One region of the Dactylosporangium sp. NPDC051484 genome, then DNA from elsewhere that is predicted to be linked to it. Evidence: riboswitches for the same ligand, from Rfam matches in the RefSeq annotation. Region 1 holds a riboswitch; each other region holds the start of a gene.
The links. Region 1 has a riboswitch for cyclic di-AMP ahead of AB0367_RS38365 (NlpC/P60 family protein). Riboswitches for the same ligand answer to the same signal wherever they lie in the genome.
Positions count from the first base shown of each region.

Region 2: it holds a riboswitch for cyclic di-AMP, as region 1 does, so the genes downstream of both, AB0367_RS04120 (NlpC/P60 family protein) here and AB0367_RS38365 (NlpC/P60 family protein) in region 1, are expected to answer to the same signal.
Region 3: it holds a riboswitch for cyclic di-AMP, as region 1 does, so the genes downstream of both, AB0367_RS22595 (hypothetical protein) here and AB0367_RS38365 (NlpC/P60 family protein) in region 1, are expected to answer to the same signal.

Region 1 covers NZ_JBFAZX010000072.1:95-5,799, forward strand. The annotation lists gene AB0367_RS38360 (hypothetical protein) at 811-1,101, shown strand; cyclic di-AMP (ydaO/yuaA leader) riboswitch at 1,235-1,372, shown strand; gene AB0367_RS38365 (NlpC/P60 family protein) at 1,384-2,379, shown strand; gene dcd (dCTP deaminase) at 2,407-2,985, opposite strand; gene AB0367_RS38375 (MarR family transcriptional regulator) at 2,995-3,450, opposite strand; gene AB0367_RS38380 (pyridoxamine 5'-phosphate oxidase) at 3,517-4,023, shown strand; tRNA gene AB0367_RS38385 (tRNA-Gly) at 4,033-4,106, shown strand; gene yidD (membrane protein insertion efficiency factor YidD) at 4,405-4,770, shown strand; gene AB0367_RS38395 (helix-turn-helix transcriptional regulator) at 5,047-5,313, shown strand; gene AB0367_RS38400 (hypothetical protein) at 5,574-5,705, opposite strand, start outside.
Region 2 covers NZ_JBFAZX010000002.1:27,184-35,320, reverse strand. The annotation lists gene AB0367_RS04140 (TauD/TfdA family dioxygenase) at 1-466, opposite strand, end outside; partial or broken gene AB0367_RS04135 (IS5/IS1182 family transposase) at 1,815-2,008, shown strand; gene AB0367_RS04130 (reverse transcriptase domain-containing protein) at 2,053-2,523, shown strand; gene AB0367_RS04125 (phosphoesterase) at 2,882-4,393, shown strand; cyclic di-AMP (ydaO/yuaA leader) riboswitch at 4,665-4,798, shown strand; gene AB0367_RS04120 (NlpC/P60 family protein) at 4,811-5,833, shown strand; gene AB0367_RS04115 (hypothetical protein) at 6,001-6,312, shown strand; gene AB0367_RS04110 (vitamin K epoxide reductase family protein) at 6,488-7,108, opposite strand; gene AB0367_RS04105 (thioredoxin domain-containing protein) at 7,108-7,866, opposite strand.
Region 3 covers NZ_JBFAZX010000013.1:172,490-180,626, reverse strand. The annotation lists gene AB0367_RS22635 (SigE family RNA polymerase sigma factor) at 137-694, shown strand; gene AB0367_RS22630 (hypothetical protein) at 687-1,916, shown strand; gene AB0367_RS22625 (polysaccharide deacetylase family protein) at 2,109-2,867, shown strand; gene AB0367_RS22620 (hypothetical protein) at 2,934-3,362, shown strand; gene yidD (membrane protein insertion efficiency factor YidD) at 3,463-3,867, shown strand; gene AB0367_RS22610 (hypothetical protein) at 3,938-4,132, opposite strand; gene AB0367_RS22605 (hypothetical protein) at 4,129-4,335, opposite strand; gene AB0367_RS22600 (VOC family protein) at 4,705-5,088, shown strand; cyclic di-AMP (ydaO/yuaA leader) riboswitch at 5,174-5,320, shown strand; gene AB0367_RS22595 (hypothetical protein) at 5,330-6,352, shown strand; gene AB0367_RS22590 (phosphatase domain-containing protein) at 6,435-7,499, opposite strand; gene AB0367_RS22585 (AAA family ATPase) at 7,619-8,137, opposite strand, start outside.

The sequences.
Region 1 (5,705 bases):
CCGCGTTCGCGCAGGGCACCCAGTTCCACGGCGGCACCGGCGGTGCTGGCGGGCTCGGCATCGCCTCCAACTAAACCCCACAGCGACTTCGACGGCCGGTCACCCGTAGCGGGTGACCGGCCTTGGCTGTTCGACCTTTCGCCGTTCGGCCTCGAGTGCTCGGCACCATGTTCCTGGCCCGTGTTCTTGGCACCGCGGACCCGGCAGGGCCGGGGCCGCCCTTCAGGCAGGCCCGGCCCGTTGTCTCACGGGAGGAACGGCCGCGCGTTGCACGGACCGGAGTCATCTACCTCCGTCGCGTCATGCGGAAGGGCGAACGCGGCCGGAACCACCGCGGCGGCCGCGCGGTTCGGGAGATCGTGTCCAGTCATGTGCCGACAACGGCGGTTGTTGCCGCGTGCCTGGCCTGCCGCTCTCGTCGTTGCCGCCGGGCTGGTCGAACATCGGGCGATCACGCCGCGTGAGCGCCGGGCAGCCGAACGGGCGACCGGAACCACGACCGCGGCGCCGCCCGGGTCCGGCTCGACGCCGGGGCGCTCCGAGCGCGCCACCACGGGCGTCGACCGGCACGCATGGTAAGCACGAAATCACCGTCTGGTTCACGTTCGACGACGGCCTCGTCAACGGCGTCAAGGGGGCGGCTCGCACTGCGGGCGCGCCGAACCGAAGGCAGTGACCTCGTCGCGGTGCCGCATGACGGTGGACTCGCGGTGCGTCTCCGGCGCACTGTGAGCATTACGGTGCGGAGAGTTGCGCGCGGGCCAGCCGGGTTTCTCAATCCGGGGCGCGCGGAGTTCGGCTACGGCGCGAGTGTTCTCGTCCGACCGACGAACTTCCAAGGGCGCCAATGTCACGCAAAAAGGGTTCTCGATCAGTGACAGCCAGTTCAAGCTCCAGGTCGATGGCATGGCCGGTCGGCCGAGTTGCGTGATTGTCGGCACCGGCTCGCCTACCATTTTTGTAGCGCTGGCATCGCGTTCCGTCGCCGGCGAGAGATGGCACCAGATCGCGTGTTCGCGCGGTAACGCGCTGCTCACGGTGGCCGTCGACGGGGTCAAGCCGGGACGGACCGCGATTCCTTCGTCACCGTCGAATTGGTGATGTATACGTCACGCAAATTGCACGACTTTCGGAACAAAACGGACAACAATCAATCACCCACTTGAACCTGGGAACCCGCCCCGCTTAACGTGAATTCCCGTCGGCTGGATGTCCGCGCCCGCCACGGGCGCGCCAGGCGGCACCGCCGAGTCGATATCCGAGCCGGGGACCCACGCGTCAACCCGGGGTGAATCCGCGAACTTGTGCGCGGTAGGGCGACCTTCCCGCCCGAACCCGTCAGCTAACCCGGTAGGCGGCCATGGAAGAAGGAGTAACTCCTCGGTGGAGACCCATCTGAGGTGGACGAGGCGGCCCCACCGTCTGGCACGGCTCCTCGTCGCCATCCTCGGCGGTCTGTCGCTCGCCGTCGGTATCACGGGGCTCGCGCATGCGGAGCCGACCCCGGGCGAGATCGAGAAACAGATCGACGACAAGTGGAACCAGATCGAGCCGGTGGTCGAGCAGCACAACCAGCTCAAGATCGAGCTCGCCACCAACAAGACCAAGCAGAGCAAACTCGAGGCCCAGATCGCGCCGCTGCGCCAGCAGGTCGACGCCGCCTTCGACAAGGTGAGCGCGTTCGCCGTGATGCAGTACAAGACCGGGCGCGTCTCCAAGCTCGACGCGATGCTCACGACCGGCTCGCCCGACACGTTCATCAACCAGCTGACGATGCTCAACATGCTGGCCAAGGACGAGCAGGCGCGGATCAAGGACGTAGTCACGGCCAAGCGGCAGTATGACGCGCAGAAAACGCCGCTCGACGAGCTGGTCGCCAAACAGGCCGAGCAGGAGGCCGCGCTGGCGCAGCAGGAGCAGCAGATCAACGCCGACATCAAAAACCTCAACGACATGCGCACCAAGGCATACGGGACGTCCGGCACGACCGGAAACCTGCGGCCGGTCGCCTGCCCGTTCGAGTACACCGGCGGCCCGGGCGCGAAGGCGGCCCAGGTGGCGTGCGCGCAGATCGGCAAGAGGTATGTGTGGGCGACCGAGGGGCCGAACACGTTCGACTGCTCCGGCCTGACGTTGTACGCCTGGAAGCAGGCCGGCTACACGCTGCGGCACTACACCAACTGGCAGTACCAGGACACCAAGCGCGTGTCGCGGAGCGATCTGCAGGCCGGTGACCTGGTCTTCTTCTTCAGCGACCTGCACCACGTCGGCATGTACGTCGGCGGCGGCTGGATGGTCCACGCACCGAACCCCAGCGCACCCGTGCAGATGAAGAAGATCGATATGGCACCGATATCCGGCTACGGCCGGGTGGCATGAGGGGGGCGGGCCGCGAGCCCGCCCTTTTCACATGGTGGGCCAGGTCCGCCAGTTCTGCCACGAGCGGCTCGGAGTGGGACCGCGCTGCCCCTGGTAGCGCGAGCCGTAGACCGTCGAGCCGTATGGGTGCTCGGACGGCGACGAGAGCCGGAAGATGCACAGCTGGCCGATCTTCATCCCCGGCCAGAGCCGGATCGGCAGGTTGGCCACGTTGGACAGCTCCAGCGTCACGTGGCCGGAGAAGCCGGGGTCGATGAAGCCCGCCGTCGAGTGTGTCAGCAGCCCCAGCCGCCCGAGGCTGGACTTGCCCTCCAGCCGCCCGGCGAGCTGGTCCCCGAGCGTGATCACCTCGAGCGTGGAGGCCAGCACGAACTCGCCGGGGTGCAGCACGAACGGCTCGCCGTCGCCGACCTCGACCATGGACGTGAGGTCGTCCTGCTGGATCGCAGGGTCGATGTGCGTATACAGGTGGTTGTTGAACACTCGGAACCACCGGTCGAGCCGTACGTCGATGCTGGACGGCTGCACCAGCGCTTGATCGAACGGCTCGAGACACAACTGGCCGCCCTCGAGCTCCTTGCACAGGTCACGGTCGGATAGCAACACCCTCTGAGGTTACGGTGTTGCCTCATCCGCCGCCGCGGCGGTCGCTTCGAGGACCGCCCCCATGATTCTCGTCACCAGCTCGATCTCCTCCGGCGCGAACCGGCCGAAGGCCGCCCGTAGGTGCACGCCGAGCGGGGCGAAGAACGCCGCCGCAAGCTCCTGGGCCGGCGGCTGGATGTCCAGGTTGATCCGGCGCCGGTCGGCGGTGTCGGGCCGCCGCTCGACGTGTCCGGCGCGCTCGAGGCGAGCCAGCAGTGCGGTGGTCGCCGCCGGGCTGAGCGAGAGCCGCCGCGCGAGCTCACCGGCGGTCAGCGGCTCCCCGTCCTGCGCCGCCCGCCAGATGTGCGCGACCGCGTTCATGTCGGTGCGATGCAACCCGTGAGCCCGCGTGAACACGTCGACGAACCGGTCGGCCTCCACATTGAAGCGCCGCAGAAGGTCGATCAACTCGTCGGCCGACGTCACCGCTTCAGTTTGCCTCGTTCGGGCAATTCGCCGACAATCGAACACACGTACGAGTACATTGGGCACATGGCATCGTGGGCTGATTTCGCCGCGGCCGAGCCCGAGCTGGCGACGGCCATCCGCACCCTGGTCTGCCAATACGGCCCAGGCCTCGGCTACCTGGCCACCGTCCGCCCCGACGGCGGCCCGCGCATCCACCCCGTCTCCCCGGTCATCACCGACGAGGGCCTGTATTGCTTCGTCCTCGCCTCCCCAAAGCGCCACGACCTGGACCGCGACGGCCGCTACTCGCTGCACAGCTTCCCGTCCACGGACTCCGACGACGAGGCATACCTGTCGGGCCGCGCGACCCCCGTCACCGACGAGCCCCTGACAGCCCGCCTGGCCACAACGATGCGCGCCGCCCCAGCGGTCGACTGGCGCCTGTATGAGCTGACCGTGGACGTCGCGATGCTCGTCCGCCATGAGACCCCGACAACCTCGACCCACACCGTCTGGAAGGACCGCCCCACCCACGCCACGAAGGCAAAACAGAATGATCCGTGCACGAACGCCGTGGATTCGGTACAGTAGGCGTCGCTCGCGGGTGTAGTTCAATGGCAGAACATCAGCTTCCCAAGCTGACAGTGAGGGTTCGATTCCCTTCACCCGCTCCACGACGAAGGCCCTGGTCAGGACAGATGTCCCGCCAGGGCTGTTCGCTTGTCAGAACACTCGGAAGCGGCGTCGTGCCATTTGCGGCCGTTTGCCCCACTGTCAGCTGTCCGTATGACACTGACGGCGTCTGGGGTGCCATTACGACAGGTTCCGCAAGATCACTCCAGGCCGCTCAGGTCGGGTCCGCGTCGCCCGTACTCGGTGAGCTACGTGAGGCGAGCGGCAGGATCACGGGCGGGAGTTGACCTTGGGCAATCTTGGCAGTAAGAAAAGCCGGTGCCGAGCACTGTGTACGAGATGTGTAACTGCTTCGATGTCGCCTGCGCCCCCTGTCAGAGCGTGCTGTCGCCCTGTAGCAGCGTGCTCGGGCTGGGCCGGCTGAGCGCGTTGCTGTTCGTTGTGGCGCCGCACCGCCTCGGTGTGCCGTCCCGGCCGTCTTCGGCGGGCCGGTTGGGCGTTCGGGCGATCCGTGGGTATCAGCGCTGGCTCTCGCCCCGGCTGCCCGTCCGGTGCCGGTATTCGCCGTCGTGCAGCGCGTACGGGCTGACTGTGGTGGACCGCTTCGGGCTGGTGACCGGCGGCAGACTGGCTGCGGCCCGGATCGCGCGGTGCCGATGTGATGTGCCGATGGGTACCGTCGACGAGCCGCCGGTAGGGCGCTGACCATCCAGCACGGCGCTGGGCGCCACCGCCACGCCGAGGAGCTGCACCGGGGCCTGTCGCTGGTGCAGCGTGGCTCGGCCGACCCCGGTCGTGACGACGGCGGGGAGCAGTCCGAGCAGTGAAAACCCGCGCAGCCGGGAGCCGGTCGAGGCCGCGGAGCCGGGTTACGGGAAGCTTCGCGAACTGCGAACGTGAAACCCGTGAGGTCGAACGCGCTCGAGGGGCGATGGCGCGGTGCATCGCCGAGACGCATACCGTCGAGGAAGGGATCGAGGCATGAGCGGTCGCAGCGATTGGAACGAACTGCGTAGCCAGCGCATGGCCGAGCCGGGTGCGATCGAGGGGCGGGCGGTCCGGGAGCTTCGCGAGCGGCGCGGTTGGAGTCAGACCGAATTGGCCGATGCCGCCTCGATGACGCAGTCCGCCGTAGCGCGCTTCGAGGCCGGCGGCACCGTGCCGACCTTTCCGGTTCTCGAGCGCTTGGCGCGAGCGTTCGATGTGGCGTTGGCCGTTGGGTTCCAGGCCAGACCCGACGCGGCGTGACCGCTGCGGTGTGCCATTAGCGTGCCATTAAGGCGGGATCGTCGAGGCCGCTCCAGGCCCGCTCGGGCGACGACGCCACGCCTCGCACCTTGGCCGGTCGACCTGTCTTGTACGGTTCCCAAGCTGCCAGTGAGGGTTCGATTCCCTTCACCCGCTCCAACGCTAAGGCCCTGGTCAGGGCAGCAGTCCAGCCAGGGCCTCGTGCATGTCGGCCAACTCGACACCACCCGTGTGCCATTAGTGGGCCATAGCGGCGACTGTCAGCTGTGCCGCTGACGCTGGCGGCGTCTGGGTGCCATCGCGACACTGTTGGGGGTCGCCCGTCCGGCGATGCATTGGCGCGCCTCGGTGAGCGCCGCGATGACCTGGTCCAGGGCCTCGGCGTCAAGGAG
Region 2 (8,137 bases), on a different contig from region 1:
TGTGCACCGCCCACAGCGTCTCGGCGAACGCGCGCAGCGGCTCCGGGAGGTCCCGGTAGGCCGCGGCCGCGTTGGCGATCAGCGTCTCGCCGCCGTACGGCGGCAGCACGATGCTGCGCAGCGTGCTGACCTGCGGCGGGCTGACCACGAAGGTGACGTCCGTGTGCCAGTGGTTCGCCCGGCCCCGCTCGCTGTCGACCGGCAGCACGTTGGGCGCACCCGGCTCCGAGGGCACCGTCGGATGGGCGGTGGTGAGCTCGCCGAAGTAGCGGGCGAAGCGCTCCTGGCCGGCGTCGTCGAGGTCGACGTCTTTGAACACGAGCGCCTTGTGCTCATTCAGCGCGGTGCGGATCGCGGCGACGGTCTCCCCGTCCAGCTCGTCGCCGATGTTCACGCCGCTGATTTCGGCCCCGATACGGGCGGTGACCTTACGGACGGAAAGTGCGGTGAGGCTGCCTGTTGCCATCGCGATTTCTCCTAGAATCTGCGTTCGGGCACGCGAACGGCATCGTTACGGCGCTCATGCGGCCGTACGATTGTGAAGATGGCGCGGTAAGACCGGAAATCACCGCACCGGAGAAGCAGTGTCGATCAACGACACTGCATGGACACCGACAACATGTTGTCGATGACGCGTCGCCTCGTGAAGGCGATGTGTCGGGGCGAGAAGAGTCGCCCGGGTCCGGTCATGCATCGATCGTCGCCGTGCGTCGATATGCATGTCAACTTTCCACGGAACTAAATTAAGTCGATTTCCCCGGGTTCCCGGCACAGCTGGGCCGGGCGGCTTTGGTCACGCCCGTCCTCCCGTCCTCCCGTCCTCCCGCCCGTCCTCCGGCCCGGCGCCCGGCCCGCGGCGTCCGTCGCGGCGACGTCCCGGTCGCCGGTGTCCGTCAGCGGGAACCGCGTAGGTCTCGCCGAGGGCTCCATGCCCGCCCATCGTTGTCCAATGTAGACGATCCGGGCGTGTCATCCTGCTTTCGCGGCCATTTTCGTTGAGATCGCCTCATGGTGGACTGCCGTTCGGGGCGGCGGGTTCGGTTGGGTTCTGGGATAATTACATCCATGGGGCAGCTGGGATTGTTTTCGAGGACGGAGTTGGCTGCCATGCGCGACCGAACCAGGTCGCGTCGTTATTGTCCGGCGAATGAGCAGTTCCGCCGGGAGCATGCTCGGCATCGGGAATGGGGCCTGGCCAGGCGGCACGCCGAGAAGCTGCGCCGTCTGCGCGGTGACACCCCGCCGGCGGTCATCGACCAGCGTGGCGGATCGGCGCAGGGGCCGGTGCCGCCCTCGCCGCCTCCGCCGGTCACGCCGCCTGACCAGGCACGACCTGACCAGGCGCGACGTTCCGAGAGCAGCCCTGCGGCAAACGACTGCGGTCCCGAGCCGCGTCACGTGGACGGTGACGGGCGGCCCGGCCCTGTCCCGAAGCGTCGTCGCGCATCCACGCTCGTCCGGGGAAAGCCGCACCCGCCACAGCTGCGCCGGCCCGCCGGCCCGGCAACGCCTCGAATGGTCGGCGGCAATATACGGCCACCGGTGTATCGTGGCCGTCTTTCGGCAACGCTGCGCACGGTCGGGCGGCATGTCCGCCGAATGCTCCGCACGGCGGGAACAAGCAATCGCTGTTCCCATGGGCCGCCGGTGTGGATTCCCGATTGATGCTATTTCAGTGAGCATGCCGTCGGGATGCGGCCGCCACGGGCATACCGTCCACGTCGGACAGTGCTGGAAGCTGGGCGAAGCCCTCGACAGATGAGGACTTCGTCCGTGGTGCCTGTCGTGCCGTCCTCTGCCGCGCCGAGGAACTGGTCCACTACGTGTCGCGCCTGCCGGCCACCGAACGCCGCACCCGCCGCGGAACCCGGGCGCTGACCTGCTGCCACCAAGCGCTGCTGGTGCTGGTGTGGTTCCGCAACAACGAGGACAAGTCCCTGCCCGGGAGCCGGGCGGCTCCCGGACCACCGCGTACCGGGATGTTGCCGAGGGGATCGAAGCGCTAGCCGCGATACCCGACTGGCCCCGGACAACCCATGGGTCATGCTGTATGTGGAGCGCTGGCTCGAGGCGCCGATGCGGATGCCCGACGGAACCCTGACCCACCGGACGAAGGGAACGCCGCAGGCCGGTCCGATCTCCCCGTTGATCGCTAACGTCTTCCTGCACTACGGCTTCGACACCTGGATGAGCCGGGAGCTTCCCGGGATCGGGTTCGAGCGGTTCGCGGATGATGTGGTGGTCCACTGCGTGACCGAACGCCAAGCGCACCGGGTGCGCCAGGTGATCGGTTGTCGGTTCGCGGGCATCGGGTTGCGGTTGCACCCGGACAAGACGCGCATTGTGTATTGCAAGGACGATCGGCGTCGCTTGGACTACGACCAGGTGACGTTCACGTTCTGTGGGTACGCGTTTGGTCCCCGGAAGGCATGGGACAAGAGTCGTGGGAAGGCCCGGACCGGGTTTCTGCCCGCGGCGGCCCCGGGGAAGCTGACGGATATGAGCCGTAAGGTCGCGTCCTGACGGCTGCATCGACGCACGACCGGCAACCTCGCTGACCTTGCAGAGGAGATCAATCCGGCCCTGCGGGGCTGATGCGTTGGGCGAGGTGGAAGTACAAGCGACTCAGACGCAGCGAAGCCCGAGCGCGGGCCTGGCTACAGGGCGTCCGGCAACGGTCGCCTGGCCTGTTCGCGCACTGGGCGCTGCGGGATTCCCCCCGGGTCCCCGGCACTGAAGCGGCGACCGGTCAGGCGGCCGCCGGCAACTGGGCTTCAAGCGGACGGAGGTCGTTGTTTTGGATCATGACGGACTTCGTTCACCGGGTATTCGGTCGGCACTACGAGACTCCCTAGTAGAACGTGCTGGCCGAGGAGTCGAGGTGAGGTCCTTGAAGGACGAGAAGATCGAAGAAGCTGAGCGCTCGAGGCTCTCGCGCCGCCAGTTGGTGAAGTACGCCGGTGTTGGAGCGACCCTGGCGGCGGCGAGCCCGCTGGTCGGTGCGAACGCGGCATGGGCGCAGGACAACGGCCCGGAGGCGGGCAACCGCGGTGGTGGTGGCGGCAGCCGGGTGTGGCGGGCCGGTGACCACCACATCCACTCGGAGTACAGCGGCGACTACGACACGAAGACGAACCCGCCGAAGTTCACCAAGGGTGCCGACGCGGTGTACCCGATCGTCACCAACGCGATCATGGCAAAGAACTTCGGCCTGACGTGGGCGATGTGCACGGACCACGGTGGACCGACGCACTCGAAGGTGAACCTGGAGCAGGCGTACCCCGACCTGCTGCTGTCCCGCCGGCTCGTGCCCGAGGTGCTGCAGTTCTGGGGCATGGAGTTCGACGCGCCGGCGATGGACCACCACACGCTGATGATCCCGCGTCACGACGACGAGGCGAAGATGCTCTACGACCTGGAGAGCAAGTTCGCCAAGAATGACCCGTTCCCGGCGGACCCGAGCCGGAACACCGAGGCGAAGATGGTCGAGTTCCTCAGCTACGCCAAGGGTCTGCGACAGAAGCCCCTGGTGATCGCGCACCACGCCTCCCGGTCGGCCACCGGCTTGGGCGTGTGGGGTCAGGACACCCCGCACGAGTTCCGCAACGGCAACAACGTCGCACCCGACATCTACGTCGGCTTCGAGGGCTCTCCCGGTCACCAGGCCGCTCCGCTCAACGGCGGTGCGCGTGGCGCCTACGGCAACTACCCGACGCACGGCGGCTACGACCAGATGACCGCCCGCGTCGGCGGCCTGTGGGACTCGCTGCTCGGCGAGGGACGCCGGTGGTGGATCACCGCCACCTCCGACTCGCACGTGCACTGGACCCGCGGTGGCGCCGACTTCTGGCCCGGGGAGTACAGCAAGACCTACGTGCTCGCCCGGCAGGACTACGGCGACATCATGGACGGCCTGCGCAACGGCCGGATCTGGGTCACCACCGGTGACCTGATCACCAGCCTCGACCTCACCGCCAGCGGCCAGGGCAAGAACGCCGCGATGGGTGAGACCATCGTGCTGAGCCGGCGTAACCGCTCCGACGTGGAGATCGAGATCAAGTTCCGTCCGCTGGACGGCACGAACCACCACGGGGACCGGCCGCAGGTCCGCCGCGTCGACCTGATCGTCGGCCAGGTCACCGGCCCGTCCGCCAACCTCGACGCCGACACCAACCCCACCACCAAGGTGGTCGCCCGGTTCGGCCCCCGCGACTGGCGCAAGCAGGGCAAGGACTACGTCATCAAGCACACCCTGCGCAACGTCGAGACCGACGTGTACGCCCGCGTCCGCGGCACCAGCACCGACGAGGCCGAGCCACTCGCCGACGGCAAGGAATCGCCGTGGGACGACCTGTGGTTCTACTCGAACCCGGTCTTCGTCCAGTTCCGCTGACGCCGGCGAGCAACTCGGCGAGACGTCCTGGCCGAACCCTGGTGGCTCGGGGACACGGCCGGGCACGGCGGCGCCCAGCATGATGGTCCTCAGCCTCCTGGGCGCCGCCACCCTCACCGCACAGAAGGGCCGCGCGAGACACACGGGGCGCAGGTCATCGACGACGGTGTCCTCCTACGTATCGTAGGAGACGCACTTGTGTGCGCTGGGGGCAGTGCGTAAGGTCTGCTACGGCCGGGCTCCGGCGCCGATCACCTCCGGTCGGTGCGGATGTCCGGCGTCGCCGAGTCGATGCCGAGCCGGGGACCCATCGCGACCTCCCGGGGTTCTGAGCGATCCGCGGTCGGGCGAGCTTCCCGCCCGAAACCCGTCAGCTCACGCGGCAGGCGGCCGACGGAAGAAGGAGCCTGCCCGCACGTGCCGTCCTGCCGTGTCCACGCCGCGCACAACACAGTAATCCCCAGACGGCTGTCCAGCCGGGTGCTGTCGCGTTCCGTCGTCGCGCTCATCGCCGCGGTCGCGGTGTTGTTGGCCGGCACCGGGGCGGCGCGGGCCGAACCGACGCCGGCGGAGCTGGAAAAGCAGATCGACGACATGTGGAACCAGCTCGAGCCCACCATCGAGCAGTACAACCAGGTCCACGCCCAGCTCAAGGACAACCGGGCCAAGGCCGAGGCGCTGCAGCAGCAGCTGCAACCTCTGCAGGCGCAGGTCGACGCGGCGATGGACAAGGTCAGCGACATCGCGGTCCGCCAGTACAAGACCGGCCGGGTCACCACCCTGCAGGTGCTGCTGGCCGGCACCACCCCGACCGACATGCTCGACCAGCTCGCGACGGTCAACGCGATCGCCCGCTACGAACGCGCCCAGATCCAGGGCGTCGCCGAGACCCGGGACAAGCTCGCCGGTGACAAGCAGGCCCTGGATACGCTCATCGCCGAGCAGACCAAACAGGACGCCGAACTCGCGGCGAAGAAGACCCAGATCGAGGGCAAGATCGCCGAGCTGCAGAGGCTGCGCCAGCAGGTGTACGGCAGTAGCGGCGCCACCGGCACCCTGAAGCCCGTCGCCTGCCCTGTCGAATACCTCGGCGGCCCCGGCGGTACCGCGGCGAAGAAGGCCTGCGAGCTCATCGGCAAGCCTTACATCTGGGGTGCGTCCGGCCCGAGAGGCTACGACTGTTCCGGCCTGACCCTCACCGCCTGGGCCGCCGCGGGGGTCACGCTGCGCCACTACACCAAGTGGCAGTGGGATGACACCAAGGCCGTCTCCCGCGCCGACCTGCGCCCCGGCGACCTGGTGTTCTTCTTCAGCGACCTGCACCACGTGGGCCTCTACGTCGGCGGCGGCTGGATGGTGCATGCCCCCACCACCGGCGACCACGTGCGCATGGCCAAACTCGATGGTCGGCCCATCACCGGCTACCGCCGACCCGGCTGACCCGCTCGCGGGGCAAGGGGTATGGATCGACGGGCGAGAAAAGCGGTGTGCCTCACAGGAACCTTTGCCCTGCGTCTGGTGACTATGCAGCGTAGTAGCTTGGTCGAATGGCGAGGAAGGCGGCGAGGTTGGCTGCGCAACTGTGGGGACGAATCGTCCGGAGTACCTTGATCGCCATTGTGGTGGCTGTCGCCGCCGGTGTGGCCCAGATCGTCGCGATCGCGCCGGCCGGCGCGCACACCGCGCTGCACAGCGGTACGCCGGCAGCGGGATCACCGACAGTAGTCGCGGCGGCGCTGCGGTTCGAGGCGACAGGTGTGGTGGCCTCGCTGCTGCCCGTCGTCCTGATGGTCGTCGCGATCGGCGTGGCCGCGGCATTGGCGTTCTGGCCCAGGCGCGGACGAGGCGAGCATGGACCGGCCGAGCCGCCGCCGACCGGCACCGGTGAGCGTGCGGACGCCCTGGACAACCGAGCCTGACCGGAGACGTTCGCGTCGCCGGTCAGCACGGTCGTCGCCGACGTCCCGGGGGCAGGCACCACCCACCGCGCGTCAGTCAGGCCGTGTCGCCTCGTCACCGTCAGGCAGGCGCGAGGTCTCCGGTATCTGGTGCCTCTCGGCCGATGCCAGACGCCGGAGACCTCGATCGTTGTCTTCAGCCGAACAGCCGATCGCCGTACTTGACGACGATGGCCAGCACCAGGACCAGCATCCAGATCACCACGACCATGAGGTCGAGGTTGGCGCGGATCATCGTGGACAGCGCGGCCTGGACGCGGGGCGGGAGGAACAGGTTGCGGTCGCGGATGTTGACGTGGGTGAGGGTGGAGAACACCAGCGTGGTGGACACGGTCACCAGCAGGCACCACGGGCACAATGCCCCGATGTGGAACATCGACTGATAGAGCAGCCAGTACGCGAAGACCAACCCGACGGTGTAGACGACCTGGGCGGCGAACATGAACCCGCGCGGGAAGCGCACGCCGGCCAGGCTCGCCACCGCCAGTGTGATCACCACCGGTTCGGCGATCAACCCGAGAAAGGCGTTCGGGAACCCGAACAGGTGTGACTGCCAGGCGCTCCCGACCGTCCCGCAGCTGATCACCGAGTTGATGTTGCACGACAGGTTCGCGTTCGGGTCGGCGGCGAGCGTGACCGCCTCGACCGACAGCACGAACGACGCGAGCAGGCTCAAACACGACGAGACCAGCATCGTGGTGAAGAGCCAGGCGTTGGCGTGCCGGATCCGGTGCAGCCGGCCCAGCAGGCCAGCCACTACTTCGCCCCTCCGGCCGCCTGTTCGATGGCCTCGGTCAGCGGGCCCGCGGTGTAGAGGTTGCCTGCGAAGACCTTGCCGTTGATCTTCACGGTGGGGGTGCCTTCGATGCCCGCCTTGAACGCATCGTCGTTGGACTTGGCCGCCCACGCCTTGAAGATGCCCGCGTCGAAGGCGTCCGCCACCTCCTGCGTCACGCCGGCCTCGACCGCCAGCGCCACGATCCGCTGGTCAGACAGTCCTGGGGTGCCTTCCTGCGGCTGGTTGGCGTACAGCGCCTTGCTCAACGCCCATACCGACCCCGGCGCCCGGTCGGCGACCGTGGCCAGCGCGTTGGCCGCCCGGGTGGAGTACCTGGTGCCTTGTGAGGTCTTGTCCAGGAACGTCATCGGCCGCAGCTCCAGCTTGACCGTTCCGGCTTGGATCAGCCGGTCCAGCTCACCGGCATTGGCCTGTTCGAACCGTCCGCAAGCCGGGCACATGAAATCCAGGTAGATCTCCAGGGTCACCGGCGCGGTGGCCGAACCGACCGGGATCGCCCCGCTCGCGGTGAGGTTCGCTGGTGTGACCAGCTTTCCGCTGGGGCCGGCGTCCTTGCTCGCCGAGGTGAACACCACCGCGATGATGGCGACCAGCAGGCCGGCGATGACGACCCCACCGGCGCCGACGGCCACTCGGATCCGGTTCCTGCGCCGCTGCTCGGCGCGTTCCTGCGCCAGGCGGACCTCGTGGGCCCGGATGCGCGCTTGCTTGCTCATCGTGTTGTCTCGTTTCTCGCGTCACCGCACCGATGGCGCCGCAGACGCGGGCGCCAGCGCGTCCGGGCCGGCTGCCGTAGCGACCGATGCCGGCCGGCCACACGCCGCCCGGATAGCCGGCGGCATCGCGCTGGCAGCACCGCGACCGTGCCGCGGCGGTGCCGGTGTTGACAGGGTTGGGTTGTTCAGGAGCCGGACTTCACCCAGTGCTGACCCGGCGACCGTCGCGGGCACGCCACCGTTCGCCGCGGCCGCTGCCAGGCCCGAGGGG
Region 3 (8,137 bases), on a different contig from region 1:
TGGCTGACCCTTGTGCCTGTTCCGGGACGATTCGGCCTCGGCGGCAGCTGTCGGCTGGACGACAAATAGTCGCCTGCAACCTCAGGGTGCGGTCCCGCGTGTTTGTCGTCGAACGGCCGGGGATCGCCGGTCGCCGATGGGAAGGAAGGGCAGTGTGGTCACCTTGCTTGACGGGGGCAGCCTTGGAAGCCTGTCCGACAGTGGACCGCCGCTCGGTGTTGCGTTCGAGGATTTCTACGCGGCGCACTTCCGGCCGCTGACCATCCAACTGTTCGCGTACACGGGCGACATGGCCACGGCGCAGGACATGGTGCAGGAAGCGTTCTGCCGGGCGCTGGCGCAGTGGAAGCGCGTCGCGGCCATGGAGTATCCGGCCGCGTGGGTGCGACGGGTCGCCTGGAATCTGGCCACCAGCAGGTGGCGGCGGACCCTGGCCGCCGCGCGGTTCCTTCGGGGGCATCGCGAGGAGCACATAGCAGCGCCCAGCCCGGACCGAGTGGCGCTGGCGCAGGCCCTGAGCACACTGCCGGCGCAGCAACGCCGCGCGGTGATCCTGCACTATCTCGCCGATCTGCCGATCAGCGACATCGCGCGTCAGGAGGGTGTGGCCGAAGGGACGGTCAAATCCTGGCTGCACCGGGGGCGTACCGCTTTGGCAACCCAACTCACCGACAAGGAGAACGACCGTGGCTGATTTCGACGACCGGTTCCTCGCCAGCGCGTTCGCGGAGTTCCGTAACGAAGTCGAACCTCACGTCAAGCCCGCCGGTACCGCCGCGGCCCACGACACTGTGCACCGCCGGCACCGAGTGCGGATGATCACCGCGACCGCACTCGCCGCACTGGCGGTGGCCGTGCCGGTGGCCGCGTATGCGGCGGTGACCGGCGACCCGCACGGCCCACCGGCCGTGACCGGCAACTCGCCCAGCGACCCGCCCAGCCCCACGTTCAGCGACCCGGCGCCGCCCGGGCCGAGCGTGGCGCCGTCAAATGTCGTGTCCGCGGCACCGGACGGCCGGATCAGCAAGGCGGACCTGCGCAACGCGACGCTGAACATCCCGGCGTGGCCCAAGGGCTTCGACGAGATCTGCCCGACCGGCAAGGTGAAGTTCAGCGCTGGCAAGGCAGGGACCAACGGCCTGGAGGCGCTGCAGGGCGACCCCGTGTACGTGGACGTCGACCACGACGGGGCGCAGGAGACGGTCATCCTCGTCTCCTGCAGCCCGCAGGGCAGCGACTACCAGGTTGTCGCCCTCGACCGGGACACGACCGGCAAGATCGTCACCCTCGGCAAGGTCGTCGGCTCCGCCGGCAACACCGGCACGGAGCGCTTGGACATCATGACGATCTGGGCGATCGCGGCCGGCGACAACGGCCAGGTCCGGGTCGACGTGGGCGAGTACCGGCCCTGCTGCTCAATGGCGCAGGCGTCCCAGCACCAGTGGCGCACGTACGGCTGGAACGGCAACCGGTTCACCCAGACCGGCGGGCCGACCACGTTCCTGCCTAACTCGAACATCACCGACCTGGTTATCACCGCCGACCGGCCCACCATGACCAAGCAGAGCGACGGCTCGTGGACGGGCACCCTGCGGGTGACCATCCACAACACGGCCAAGTTCGCCACACCGGGCAAAATGCGGTTCTCGATCAGGCTCGACAACGGCTGGGGTGCACAGCTGGGCACAGAGTGCCGCGACGTCATCAACGACGACCCGCTGGGATGCACACTGCCTAGCCTCGCCGCGGGCGCGAACCGGGTCCTCACCATCCAGCTCACCGCGGGCTCGGCGTTTGCCAGCCTGGCAAACAGCCGGTGCGACGTGTACACCGGCGCGGTCGACGCCAACGGTGCCGACTATCCGGACCGAAACTGGAGCGACAACGCGGCGACAGTACAGGTAATCGAGGGCTGAGCCCGGACCGGCGGCCCGCCCACGGATCCCGGTCCGTGGCGGGCCGCCGCTGTTCGGGCTCATCTCGCGCACTTCCCCGCGGCCAACCCTTGGACACCGACGTGTGCGCAGGTCGGGTACCGTCGGCTGGAAACTTTGGATCGACGGGGGCCTAAGGTGAACAGACGCGCACTGTTTCGAGGTGGTCTGCTCGTGACCGCCGGCGCCGCCATCGGGGCGGCCGCGGTCACGATCCCCCGCGTCTGGCCGCAGGCCCACCTCCCGTTCGACGGCGGATACGCGCCGGCTGCCGACCGGGTTGACTACGACGTCAAAGGGCACGTCGCGGTCACCTGGCACGTGGAGACGTCCGAACCGGTGGTGGCGTTCACCTTCGACGACGGGCCGGGTCCGAAGTGGACCTCCGAGGTGCTGGACGTGCTCGATCACCACCAGGTACCGGCGACGTTCTTCCTCGTCGGGCAGAACGTGACGGCCCACGGCGACCTGCTGCGCGGCCGGCTGGACCGGCATGAAGTCGGCAACCACACGTGGTCGCACCCCGACCTGGCGAGATTGGACGCGCCGACCATCAACAACCAGTTGGCCCGGGCACACGACACCATTCGAGCGGTGACGGGACGTGAGCCGAAGCTCTTCCGCCCGCCGTATGGGCACATCGGCGGGTCCACGCTCATGGCGGCCAACAAGGCCGGTTACAGCCTGGTGCTGTGGTCGAAGAAGATGAACGAGGACCTGTACGTCAAGAACCCGCCCGGGCAGGCGCAGGACATCGTCGAGAACGCCCGTCCCGGTCAGATCATCCTGGCCCACGATGTCGGCTCCGCCAACCGGTATGTCGCGCTCAGCCAACTCGGCGCGATGTTCACCGGGCTGCGCCAGCGCGGCTTCCGGTTCGTCACCGTGTCCGAGCTCATGGCGATCGGCCGGCCGGCCTCCAGCAAGGGCTGATCAGGAAATTCTCGATATGCCCGGAACCCGTTGCCCGGAGCCGCTACGACCGCGGATGATGATCCGGTGACCGAGCGCTGGGAGACTGTCGAGGCCATCGCCGCCGCGCGTGACCGGTTCGAGGCCGCCATTCCTGGTTGGCGACCTCCCGCGGCGTTCGGCATCGCCCGTGACGGCGCCGACGGGCCGTCGTTCGCGCGGGTCGGTAGCGCGGAGAACCGGCTCCCGGCGGCGGTGCTCGCCACGGTCTGCGAACACGTCGGCGGATCGGGGTCGTATCGCCTCGGCCGCGACGACCTGGAGCGGGTCATCGGGCTGCTGGCCCCGGCACAGGCGTGCACCGACGTCGAGCACCCGAACCTGGTGGCTTGGCAGCGGTTGTACGCCGACCTGGCGCCTGGCGAGCACGTGGTGGCCGTGTTCGCCGCCGATCTCACGGACGCGGCCGGCGACCGGTATGTGGCGGCACTGCAGGCGGCCGCATTGGCCGGGTGAGTCGTCACCGGCCACACCCGCATCGAGTCAGGCCCGCTCATCGACAGACTGTCGACAACAGGCTTGATCATTGCCGCGACGCGCCAACACAATGCCGCTCGTGGAATCGGACGAGATGCGGCCCAGCCGACGGCGCTGGTGGAACGACGTGCCGGATTGCGGCTGCGACGGCTTCGACGGTTGTGACGGCTGCGACGGCTGCGATTGCAACCCGTTCATGCTGAGTTCGTTGCTGCTCGGTGCGCTGGCGATCACGACGCCGACGAGAAGACCACGGCGCGACGCCAGCCTGCCGGGCCGCGCCGGCATGGCGGCCATCCGCGGCTATCAGCGCTGGCTGTCGACGCACCTGCCGACGCGCTGCCGGCAGGTTCCGACATGCAGCAACTACGGGCTGGAAGCGGTACGGCGATACGGGCTGGTCGTCGGCTCCCGCCTCACCGCCGCCCGCATCCGCCGCTGCAACCCGTCGACGCCGCAGGGCACCCACGACCCGGTCCCGTAGCCGGCCGCGGCGACGATGCGCCTTGATCACGGAGCGCTCGTGTACCAGGGGGTACATGAGCACTCCGTGATCAAGGCGTCCGTCGGCGGGTGGAGCGAAGGACCTCAGCGGTCCTGGGCGCGAAGGCCCGCATGCCCCCGGGCGGCAGTTGCATGCCGCTGGCCACGTACGCCGCCATCTGCTCCTGGTAGGCCGCGAAGGCCGCCTCCGCCCGGCCCGCGGCGGCTAGTTCGCCGGCCAGCACGTACGCCCCGACCAGGCTCATGCTGGTGCCGAGACCGGCCAGCGGCGACCCGCAGTAGCCGGCGTCGCCGAGCAGCACACCCGCCCGCGCGACCAGCGATCGACGCGCACCTGACAGATCGAGTCGAAGTAGAAATCCGGGGCGTCCGGCATGGTGGCGAGCAGGGCGGGCACCCGCCAGCCGGCGCCGGCCATCCGCTCGGCGAGGACCCGCTGCTGCTCCACACGCCCGAGGCGGTGGTACTGGTCCGCGGCGGTGAAGCTCAGGCTGGCCTTGGCCGTCCCGCCGCGCTCCGGCCGCCGGAGGCGTTGTACATGAGGAACCAGTGGCCGAGGTCGCCCGGGTTGGGCACGGTGAAGCACGCCCCGTAGCCGCCGAGGTGGTGGACGAAGTCCCGCTCTTCGACTTCGACCTGGACAAGCTGTTCGAGTTCGGCCTGGCCCGGCTGCTGGACGGGATCGGCCTCTTCGTCCGGGCACACGCCGAGTAGCTCGGCTGTCCGCGTCCGGCCCGCCGCGGCGGAGCTTCGGTGGCCACCGACTTCACCTTGCGTACCAGTGGTCCGCCCACTGGCAAGGGCGGACTATAGGGGTATGGCCGTCCAACTGAATCACACCATCGTGTCGGTCCGCGACAAGCAGGAGTCGGCGGAGTTCTTCGCCGAGATTCTGGGGCTCGACAAGCCGGCACCCTTCGGCCGGTTCTTGACCTTGCAGGTCGACAACGACGTCTCCCTCGACTTCGCCGACGATCTCGGACCGGTCCACCCGCAGCACTACGCGTTTCTGGTCAGCGAGAGCGAGTTCGACGTGGTCTTCGGTCGAATCCGCGCCCGCGGCCTGTCGTACTGGGCCGATCCGGCCCGGCACCGGCCGGGCGAGATCAACACCCGCGACGGCGGTCGAGGCGTCTACTGGGAGGACCCTAGCGGGCACTACCTCGAGATCCTCACGCGTCCGTACGGCAGCGGAAACTGAACGCCGACGCCGACCCCAAGCCCGGGACTGGCCGAGGTACAGTGACCCACGGTCACGTCCACGAGGGCACCGCCCCCGGTGCCGGGCGGGGCTGCCGCCCAATCGCCGCACCGTGGCGAGCCGGGGACCCACGGTAACGTTGGGGTGAATCCGCCCTTCCTCGGAAGGGTGGTAGGGGTCGTTCCGTCCCGAACCCGTCAGCTAACTCGGTCGGCGGCCGACGGAAGGAACGACGAACCAGATGTCACCGCGACATCCATACCGGCGCACGTTCATCGCGCTGCTGGCGGCAATCGTGCTCGGGGGGCTCGCCGCCACGCCCGCCGCGGCCGAGCCCGGCGGCGACACCGGCGACGAGGGCTCCAGCGCCAACCCGACGCTCAACTCCGTCCTCGAGAGCACGAGCCGCAAGTGGTCCGAGGCCAATGATCTGCTGAACGCCTCGGTCAAGCATCAGGGTGAGCTCGCCGCACAACTGCAGGCGACCGAGGCGCGGCTGGCGGTGATTCAGGATCAGGTGGCCGCGATCGCCGCGGCGGCATACCGCACCGGCCCCCTCACCACGTTCGCCGCGCTGATGGACGCGAAGACCCCGGACAGCTTCGCCGAGCGGGCCGGCTCCATCAACGAGATCGCACACCACAACAACAACCTGCTGCACCAGGCCAAGCAGCTGCGGGACGACCAGGCCGCGCAGAAGAAGGCGCTCGATGGCGAGATCGCCACGCAGCAGGAGCAGAAGCGCATCATCGAGCAGCAGAAGAAGGACGCGGAGAAAGCGCTCGCGCAGGCCGGTGGGCCGAGCAGGGGCTTCGTCACCGCCAACCTGCCGCTCGCCAACCCGGTGCCGCGTAACGCCAACGGGTCGCTGCCCAAGGAGTCGTGCAGCGTCAAGGACCCCACGACCAGCGGCTGCCTCACTCCGCGCACGCTGCACGCGATGCAGGAGGCGCAGAAGGACGGCTTCAAGCGGTTCGTGTCCTGCTACCGCCCGAGCGGGCCGTATGAGCACCCGAAGGGCCGCGCCTGCGACTTCTCGGTGCAGACCAAACCCGGCTTCGGCGGGGTGGCCACCGGCGACGACTACACCTACGGCACCACCCTGGCGACGTACTTCGTGAAGAACGCCGACCGCCTCGGCGTCATGTACGTCATCTGGTTCAAGCAGGTGTGGACGCCGACGGTCGGGTGGCACCACTACTCGGGCGTCGCCGGAGACCCCTCCAGCGACCATACGAACCACGTACACCTCTCGATCCTGTGATCCTCACGTTCGCGGGCGGCCGGTCGGCAGGGCAACCGTCGACCGGCCGTTTCCGCGAGGTGACAGGTCCATCCGGCGCGGCTCAGAGGATCTCCGTGTCCCGCAGAAGTCGCCACAGGCCGGCGCCGTCGGGGGCGCCCAGCCAACGCCGATCGTTGAGCGGGACCCGCTTGGAGCCGCCGGCCACCCCCGGGAACGCGCCGGCCAGCACCGCCTGGGTCGGCGAGAGGTGCCGGATCGCCACAGCGGCCACGCTGTCGGGGTGCTCGGCGGCGAACTCGGCGTAGATCTCCGGATCGTGCTGCCCGTCGTCGCCGACCAGCAGCCAGCGAATGTCCGGGAACTCCTCGGCGAGGCGGGCCAGCGACGCTCGCTTGTGCGCCTGGCCGCTGCGGAAGAACCGGTCCGGCTGCGGGCCCCAGTCGGTCAGCAGCAGCGGCCCGGCTGGATACAGGTGCCGGGAGAGGAACCGGGTCAGCGTCGCGGCCACGTTCCAGGCGCCGGTCGACAGGTAGAAGACCGGCGCGCCCGGGTTGGCGTTGACCAGCCGCTCGTACAGCACCGCCATGCCCGGCACCGAGGCGCGGGCGTGCTCGTCGAGCACGAACGTGTTCCACGCGGCGAGCAGCGGGCGCGGCAGCGTGGTGACCATGACTGTGTCGTCGACGTCGGAGATGATGCCGAAGCGGGTGCCGGGGTCGATCATCCGGATCGGCGCCTCGACGGCGGCGCTGTCCTCGCTCTGCAGCGTGACGGACGCCCAGCCGGGCGCGAGGTCGGCCTCGACGACGACGTCGATGAACCCGCCGCGGTCGCAGCGCACCTCACAGGTCCGGCCGCCGGCCTCGATGCGCACCGGGGCGTCACCGACCGACACCGCGGTGAACGAGCGCCAGCCGCGCAGCTTCTTGAGCCGCTTGGCCGGCTTGGGGTCGATCCGGGCCAGCAGCACGCGGCCTAGCACCCGGACCCACCCGGGGCGCTCGGCGGTGGCGCAGGCGCCGTAGCCCGTGTAGGCGGTGACCGCGACCTTCCATCCGCGCCGGCGCAGCCGCCGCTCGAGGACGTTGTGGATCGCGTCCTCGATGCGGGCCGCGCGGTGCAGCGGCAAGGGCTCGCTGCTCGGCGTGTTCGGGATCAGCGCCACGGCCCAACCCTGTCACAGCCCGCCAGGGACCGCACCCCGCTCCGTCATCAACCCTGGGTGACCACCGCGTGACGGTGACATGAAACCGTCGCGCCAGGCGACGCGGCGGCCGCGCACGACTACTCGTTGAGCACCCAGCGCACCTCGTGCGCCTCGGTCGGGTCGGGCAGCTCCCAGCGCCCGGCCAGCCGGTCGATCACCGCGGCCGGCACCCGGCGGGAGCGCGCCCGGTTGCGCCGGTGCACCACGTCCGGCGGCGCCTCCACGCTCACCACCTCGACCCGCGCGCCGTAGCCGGCGGCCAGCCCGATGCACCGCGAGCGCAGCGCCCGGGTCACGTTCGTCGCGTTCCAGACGTACGGCGTGGCCGCGCGCAGGTGCTCGCGGGCGCGCGCGTACGCCGCCGCGATCACCGGGCCCTGGTCGCCCGCCGGCCGCACGCCGAGCTCGTCGCGCAGGTCATCGAGGCCGACCACCGGCACCCCGGGCCGGTTGGCCGCGATCCAGTGGTCCTTGCCCGAGCCCGGCAGCCCGGACATCACGGTCACCGTGCAGCGCGTGTCGTCGAACGCCGCGTAGCCGGGGTCTCGACCCGGGGTACGGAAATATTCGAACCGCGCATGGTCCGAGGCGAAGGC